2 regions of the Micromonospora sp. IBHARD004 genome follow, and region 2 is predicted to be linked to the other one. Evidence: predicted binding sites of a transcription regulator. Region 2 holds the regulator's gene; the other holds the start of a gene.

Region 1 (3,986 bases), 940 kb from region 2:
GCGGTCTTGCCGGCCTGGACCAGCGCGACGCCACCACCCGGGACGATGCCCTCCTCGACGGCGGCCTTCGCGTTGCGGACGGCGTCCTCGATGCGGTGCTTGCGCTCCTTGAGCTCGACCTCGGTGGCCGCGCCGACCTTGATCACCGCAACACCGCCGGCCAGCTTGGCCAGGCGCTCCTGCAGCTTCTCCCGGTCGTAGTCGGAGTCGCTCTTCTCGATCTCGGCGCGGATCTGGTTGACCCGACCCTGGATCTGCTCGGCGTCACCGGCGCCGTCGACGATGGTGGTCTCGTCCTTGGTCACCACGACCTTGCGGGCGCGGCCCAGCATGTCGAGGCCGACGGCGTCCAGCTTGAGGCCGACCTCCTCGCTGATGACCTGGCCACCGGTGAGGATGGCGATGTCGGCCAGCATGGCCTTGCGGCGGTCACCGAAGCCCGGCGCCTTGACGGCGACCGACTTGAAGGTGCCGCGGACCTTGTTGACCACCAGGGTGGCCAGGGCCTCGCCCTCGATGTCCTCGGAGATGATCAGCAGCGGCTTGCCCGACTGCATGACCTTCTCCAGGATCGGGAGCAGGTCCTTCACCGACGAGATCTTGCTGTTGACGATCAGGAGGTACGGGTCGTCGAAGACGGCCTCCATACGCTCCGGGTCGGTCATGAAGTACGCGGAGATGTAGCCCTTGTCGAAGCGCATACCCTCGGTGAGCTCGAGCTCCAGGCCGAAGGTGTTGCTCTCCTCGACGGTGATGACGCCTTCCTTGCCGACCTTGTCCATCGCCTCGGCGATGATCTCGCCGACGGTGCTGTCACCGGCGGAGATGGAGGCGGTGGAGGCGATCTGCTCCTTGGTCTCGATGTCCTTGGCGAGCTTGGACAGCTCCTCCGAGACGCTGGCCACGGCGGCCTCGATGCCCCGCTTCAGGGCCATCGGGTTGGCACCGGCAGCCACGTTGCGCAGGCCCTCGCGAACCAGGGCCTGGGCCAGGACGGTCGCCGTCGTCGTGCCGTCACCGGCCACGTCGTCGGTCTTCTTGGCGACCTCCTTGACCAGCTCGGCGCCGATCTTCTCGTACGGGTCCTCGAGCTCGATCTCCTTGGCAATGCTCACACCATCGTTGGTGATGGTGGGGGCACCCCACTTCTTCTCGAGCACGACGTTGCGGCCCTTGGGGCCGAGCGTCACCTTCACGGCGTCGGCGAGCTGGTTCATGCCCCGCTCGAGGCCGCGGCGCGCCTCTTCGTCGAACGCGATCATCTTGGCCATACGGCGTTGTCCTCCTGGACACTCACGGGCCACCCGAGTGTGTGCCCCGGATGGGCCGCCTGGTGTACGCACCTTGGGACGTCGCCACCTGGCGACGACGACGTCTCCTCGGTCGGGCCGGACAGCCCGCGACGACCGGCCATGTGCCACCCCGGCGCCATCGAGACGCCGGTGCGGCCGTGGCCCTACCGCCCCGACCATTGGCACTCACGGTATGCGAGTGCCAATGACCTGTTTAGCACTCTCCCTTGCCGAGTGCAAGCACGATGGCGCCGCTCAGCCGAGTTCCGCCGCGAGTCGGGCGGCGTTCACCGGGCCCTCATGGGCGCGCTGCTCGGCGTACGTGGCGAGGAGCCCGACGAGCTGGGCCACCTGAACCGGGACGAGCAGCACGGCCACCACCAGGGCGACCCCGACCGCGCCCGCCGCCGTGCCCGGGGCGTCCATCGGGTGCGTGCCGAACGGCAGCTGGCCGACCGCCTGCAGCATCAGGCCGACCAGGGCGCCGACGAGCAGCACCGCGGCGACCAGCGCGACCCGGCCCAGCACCATGCCGAACCGCTGGTGGAAGATCCGGAAGGAGCGGCCGATCGGGTTCTGCCGCTCGAAGAGGTAGACCGGGCCGATCAGGGCGAACGCGAAGGCCAGGTAGAGCCCCGGCAGCAGGCAGAAGCACATGCCGACCCCGATCAGCAGCGAGGAGAGCAGCGTCCAGCCCCAGAGGCCGAGCATCCGGCGCAGCCCGAACCGGAACGCCGCGCCGAGGCCGACCGGCTCACCGGCCGCCTGCCGGGTGACCACCCAGGCCCCCGCGGCCCAGCCGAGGCTCTGCAACGGGCCGAGGACCAGGGCGGCGACCAGCAACGCGGCGTAGAAGGTCAGGACGTCCCGGAGGTAGCCGTCGGGCAGGACCGGGGCGCCGTCGGCGGCGGTGCCGACCTCGCCCGAGGGCGCGAGGGCGAGGGAGAGCACCGAGGTCGCCGCGGCCGGCAGCGCCTGGGTGAGCAGCATGATCGGCAGCAGCAGGCGCCAGCCGCGGCGCACCGCCCCCGCACAGCGGGAGAACCAGCCGCCGATGCCGGCGTGCGGCGGGGTGACCAGCGGGTCGTTCAGATCCCAGCCCGGGTCCGCCGGATACCAGCCGTACGGCTGGCCGCCCGGGTACGGCTCGGCGGCGTACGGACCAGGGGCGTACGGCCCGGCCGCGTACGGGCCCGCGTAGGGACCAGGGGCGTAGGGGCCGGCCGCGTACGGGCCGGCCGCGTAGGGACCGGGGGCGTACGGGCCGGGGGGCCCGGGGTCGCCCGGGGTCGGCCGGACCCACTCCTGCGGCTGCCCGGCCCGGTCTGCCGGGCCCGGCACTCCGGGCTGCCCGGGACCGCCCGGGGCGGCGGAACCCGGGTCACCGGGCGACGCCGGGGTGACCGGCTCGACGGGACCCGACGGGGGCTGGTCGGACATGAACCCTCCTCAGCGGCGATGGCTGGAACGGCTCATGATCTTCCACCGCGCGGGCGCGCACCGCTGCCCCTGATCGGAGTGGAAAGCCGCCCGACGGGCGGCGACGGGTCAGGCGATGACGCGGACGCGCTCGGCCTGCGGGCCCTTCTGGCCCTGGGCGATCTCGAACTCGACGCGCTGGCCGTCGTCGAGCGCCTTGTAGCCGTCCATCTCGATCGCGGAGAAGTGGACGAAGACGTCCTGCCCGCCGTCGACGGCGATGAAGCCGTAGCCCTTTTCGGCGTTGAACCACTTCACGGTGCCCTGTGCCACGGTGCACTTCCTCACTCTGCGCGGCGTTCCACAACCCCGGGACGCCGGCCGAGCCCGCGCCCCGACCACCGTTTCGGCGATCGGCGACGGCCGCTGAATCGGTGACCGAAATCGCACGCTACACGAGGCGTGACGACCGCGCACGACCACAAATCAGGCATATTCCGGGCAGGATCGGACCCGACGTGACATGGACGACCGTCCCTCCGGTATGCATGCGACATGACGAGCGCGCCGACCATGACAGCCACCCGGACGGCCACCGTCCGCCGGGTCCGCCCGGAGGACGCCGCCCGGATGCGGGCGCTGCGGCTGGAGATGCTCGCCGACGCGCCGCTGGCCTTCCTGGAGACCGTGGCGGAGGCCGCCGCCCGCCCGCACGCCGACTACGCGGCCCGGGTCGCCGCCGTGTCGCACGGCACCGCGACGGCCCAGTTCGTCGCCGACCCCGGTGGCCGGTTCGTCGGCCACGCCGGCGGCACCGTCACCCCGGACGAGCCCGGCCTCACCGTGATCTACGCCGTCTACCTCACCCCGGCCCGGCGGGGCAGCGGGCTGCTCGCCGAACTGGTCGACGCGGTGGCGGACTGGTCCCGCGCGTGCGGCCGGCCCGAGCTGATGCTGGAGGTGGTGGTCGGCAACGACCGCGCCTACCGCGCGTACCAGCGGCTGGGCTTCGTGGACACGGGCGTGCGGGTGCCGCACCCGAAGATCCCGACGCTGCGCGAACTCCAGATGCGCCGCCCCGCCTGAGCGGGCGGGCCCGCCCCCGGTCGGGGGCGGGCCGTACCACCGGGTCAGGCGTGCCGGCGGCTCTGCACGATGCGGAACCGGTTCGCCACGTACGCGCCGTCGGTCAGCGCGGCGTTGGCGGCCGGGTTGGCGCCGCTGCCGTGGAAGTCCGAGAACGCCGCCGACTGGTTGACGAAGACGCCGCCGGTC
Region 2 (3,986 bases):
GCCCTTGCGGGAGTAGACGTCGTGCGGCCGCTCGTGGATCTCCACGTAGAGGTCGCCGGCGGTGCCGCCGCCCGGGCCGACCTCGCCCTGCTGGGCCAGCCGGATCCGCATGCCGTCCTCGACCCCGGCCGGGATCTTGACGGTCAGCGAGCGGCGGGTCCGCACCCGGCCGTCGCCGGCGCAGGTCGGGCAGGGGTGCGGGATGGTGGTGCCGTAGCCCTGGCAGACGGTGCACGGCCGGGCGGAGACCACCTGGCCCAGGAAGGTCCGCTGCACCGACTGCACCTCGCCCCGCCCGCCGCACGCCTCGCAGGTGGCCAGGTGGGTGCCGGCCGCGGTGCCGGCGCCGGAGCAGGTGGTGCAGAGCACGGCGGTGTCGACGGTGATCGGCGCCTCGACGCCGAACGCGGTCTCGTGCAGGTCCAGCTCCAGCCGCAGGATCGCGTCCGCGCCCGGCCGGGTCCGCGGGCGTGGCCCCCGGGCGCCGCCCGCGGCGCCGCCGAAGAAGGCGTCCATGATGTCCTGGAAGCCGACGAACGGGCCGGCCCCGCCGGGACCACCCGGGCCGCCGGCGCCCCCGCCGCCCGGCGCGAGCGGGTCGCCGCCCAGGTCGACGATCTGCCGTTTCCGGTCGTCCGAGAGGACCTCGTACGCGGCGTTGATGTCCTTGAACTTCTCCTGTGCCTCCGGGTCCGGATTGACATCCGGGTGGAACTGCCGCGCCAGCTTGCGGTAGGCGCGCTTGATCTCGTCGTCGGAGGCCTCCCGGCTCACGCCGAGAATGCCGTAGTAGTCCCTGGCCACTGCGTTCCGTGTCCTCATGTTCGTCTCGCGTTGCGCCGGTCGGCGGCCGGAGCCGGCCGTCGGCCCTGACTGGTCAGTTCTGGGCCAGCAGCTCGCCCACGTAGCGTGCCACGGCCCTCACCGTGGCGATGGTGCCGGGGTAGTCCATCCGGGTGGGCCCGAGCACGCCGAGACCACCGACGATGGTCGCCCCCGGGCCGTACCCGGTGCTCACCACCGAGGCGGCCCGCAGGTTGTCGATCTCGTTCTCGTCGCCGATCAGCACCCGGGTGGTGCTCGGCTCCGCCTCGCCGATCAGCTTGAGCAGGACGACCTCCTCCTCGAGCGCCTCCAGGATGGGGCGCAGCGAGCCCTGGAAGTCGAGCAGTCCGCCGCGGGTGAGGTTGGCCGTGCCGGCCAGCGCGATCCGCTCCTCGTGCCGCTCCACCAGCGTCTCCAGCAGCACGGTGGAGAGGGTGGTCATGGCGCCGCGCAGATGCGGGGCCGACTCGTCGACCAGCGCCTGGACCAGCGGCGGGGTCTCCGAGAGCCGGCTGCCGACCAGCTTCTCGTTGACCAGCCGGCGCAGGTCGGTGACGTCGTCGGCGGGGATCGGCGTGGGCAGCTCGACCAGCCGCTGCTCGACCCGCCCGGTGTCGGCGATCATGACCAGCATCAGCCGGGTGGTGGAGATCGGCACCAGCTCCAGGTGGCGCACCGAGGAGCGGGCCAGGCTCGGGTACTGCACCACGGCGACCTGCCGGGTGAGCTGGGCCAGCAGCCGGACCGTGCGGTGCACCACGTCGTCCAGGTCGACCGCGCCGACCAGGAAGCGCTCGATCGCCCGGCGCTCGGCCGGGCTGAGCGGCTTGACCCGGGAGAGCCGGTCGACGAAGAGCCGGTAGCCGCGGTCGGTGGGCACCCGTCCCGCGCTGGTGTGCGGCTGCCGGATGTAGCCCTCCTCCTCCAGCACCGCCATGTCGTTGCGCACGGTCGCCGGGGAGACGCCCAGCTGGTGCCGCTCGACCAGGGCCCTGCTGCCCACCGGCTCCTGCGTGGCGACGTAGTCCTCGACGATCGCGCGCAGCACGGCGAGCTTGCGGTCGTCGAGACCCATCTCCCCACCTCCTGATGCACCCTCGACCCGCCGCCGGCACGGCAGCGGCCGGGCACCTGGCACTCGACTGTAGCGAGTGCCAGTCTACGTCGGCGCCACCCCCGACGCGATGATCACCGACGGACCAGCGGTGCGGGCCGCCACGCAGCCTCCGCGGCAGGGCCGATCAGCCGGACATCCCGGGCGATGTCGCTCTGGTGCCGCCTTGCGGGCAACCCCTACCGTGACATCCATGACTGAACCACCTCGCCCTCCCGGAGCGGGGGACGCCGGCGCCCAGCCGGACCCGACCCCGCCGTCGGCACCGTACGGCTCGTCGGCGGACGAGCCGCCCACCGCACCACTGTCCGGGGCGCCGGGCGCGGGCGGCTATCCCCCGCCCGGTGGCTCTCCGCCCCCGGGCGGCTACCCACCCCCGGGCGGCTACCCACCGCCGGGCGCCGGCTATCCGACCGGCGGCGCGTACGGCGCCCCGAGCGGCGGCTGGGCCAACAACGAGGACAAGACCTGGGCGCTGATCGCCCACTTCGGCGGCGCGGCGGCGATGTTCGTCAGCGGCGGCGTGCTGGGCTGGCTCCCGCCGCTGGTCGCCATGCTGGCCCGGGGCAACCAGTCGCCGACGGTGCGCCAGCACTCGGTCGCGGCGCTCAACTTCCAGCTGCTCTGGTCGATCGTCGGCCTGGTCGGCTGGCTCCTGGCCTGCATCGCGATCGGGTTCGTCGCGATCGCCGCGGCGGTCATCCTCGGCGTCGTGTTCGGCATCCTCGCGGGCGTCAAGGCCAACGAGGGTCAGCTGTACCGCTATCCGATGAGCTTCAGCCTGGTCAAGTGACGCCCCGCCCGGCCGGCCCACGGGTCGGCCGGGCGGCCGGCGGTCAGGGCAGCAGGTCGCGGACCACCGCGTCGGCCAGCAGCCGGCCGCGCAGCGTGAGCACCGCCCGGCCGGCCGCGTACTCGGCGGCGGCCAGCAGCCCGCCGGCCAGGGCCCGCTCGGCCCCGGCCCGCCCCGCGTCGTCGAGCACAGCCAGCGGCAGCCCGGAGGCGAGCCGCAGCCGCAGCATCACGTCCTCCATGTGCGCCTCGTCCGGCGTGAGCAGCTCCCGGGCCAGGCCGGGCGACTCACCGGCGGCGAGCCGCTCGGCGTACGTCGTCGGGTGCTTGACGTTCCACCAGCGCACCCCGCCGACGTGGCTGTGCGCCCCCGGCCCGAGGCCCCACCAGTCCGCGCCGGTCCAGTAGAGCAGGTTGTGCCGGCACCGGGCCGCCTCCGAGCGGGCCCAGTTGGAGACCTCGTACCAGGAGAAACCGGCCGCGTCGAGAGCGGCCTCCGCGGCCAGGTAGCGGTCCGCCGCCACGTCGTCGCTCGGGTACGGCAGCTCGCCGCGCCGCATCCGCGCGGCCAGCCGGGTGCCGTCCTCCACGATCAGGGCGTACGCGCTGACGTGGTCGACCCCGGCCGCGACCACCTGGTCCAGCGAGGCGGCGAAGTCCTCCGCGCGCTCCCCCGGCGTGCCGTAGATCAGGTCGAGGTTGACGTGCTCGAACCCGGCGTCGCGCGCCTCGAGGGCGGCGGCGACGGCCCGGCCCGCGCTGTGCTTGCGGTCGAGGATCGCCAGCACCCCCGGCGCGGCGGACTGCATGCCCAGCGAGATCCGGGTGTAGCCGGCGGCTCGCAGCGCCTTCAGCGACTCCGGCGTGACCGACTCGGGGTTGGCCTCGGTGGTCACCTCGGCGTCGGCGGCCAGCCCCCAGACGCGGTCGATCCCTTCGAGGATGCGGGCCAGGTCGTCGGCGGGGAGCAGGGTGGGCGTGCCGCCGCCGACGAAGACGGTGTCCACCCGCGGCGGCGGGCTGTCGCCCAGCACCCGGCCCGCGAGGGCCAACTCGGCCAGCACGGTGTCGGCATACGACTCGCGGCTGGCCCCGCCCCCCAGCTCCGCCGCCGTGTACGTGTTGAAGTCGCAGTAGCCGCAGCGGCTGGCGCAGAACGGGACGTGCACGTACACGCCGAAACCGCGTGCGCCGACCGCGCGGGTGGCGGCAGCGGGCAACGACCCGTCACGCGGGACGGATTCACCTTCTGGAA

Evidence for each region. Region 2 encodes HrcA, which represses chaperone genes, less so after heat shock. Its sites were predicted from a motif close to GGTTNGCACNCTCNNNNNGAGNGTGCNAACC; they were not measured.
Region 1: the regulator HrcA is predicted to act here: its motif matches at 1,470-1,500, upstream of groL (chaperonin GroEL).

What each region holds. Positions count from the first base shown of each region.
Region 1 covers NZ_CP199934.1:6,328,259-6,332,244, forward strand. The annotation lists gene groL (chaperonin GroEL) at 1-1,271, opposite strand, end outside; gene ACTWO6_RS30800 (hypothetical protein) at 1,548-2,732, opposite strand; gene ACTWO6_RS30805 (cold-shock protein) at 2,841-3,044, opposite strand; gene ACTWO6_RS30810 (N-acetyltransferase family protein) at 3,267-3,797, shown strand; gene paaN (phenylacetic acid degradation protein PaaN) at 3,842-3,986, opposite strand, start outside.
Region 2 covers NZ_CP199934.1:5,384,743-5,388,728, forward strand. The annotation lists gene dnaJ (molecular chaperone DnaJ) at 1-804, opposite strand, end outside; gene hrcA (heat-inducible transcriptional repressor HrcA) at 878-1,900, opposite strand; gene ACTWO6_RS26215 (DUF4870 domain-containing protein) at 2,133-2,732, shown strand; gene hemW (radical SAM family heme chaperone HemW) at 2,776-3,986, opposite strand, start outside.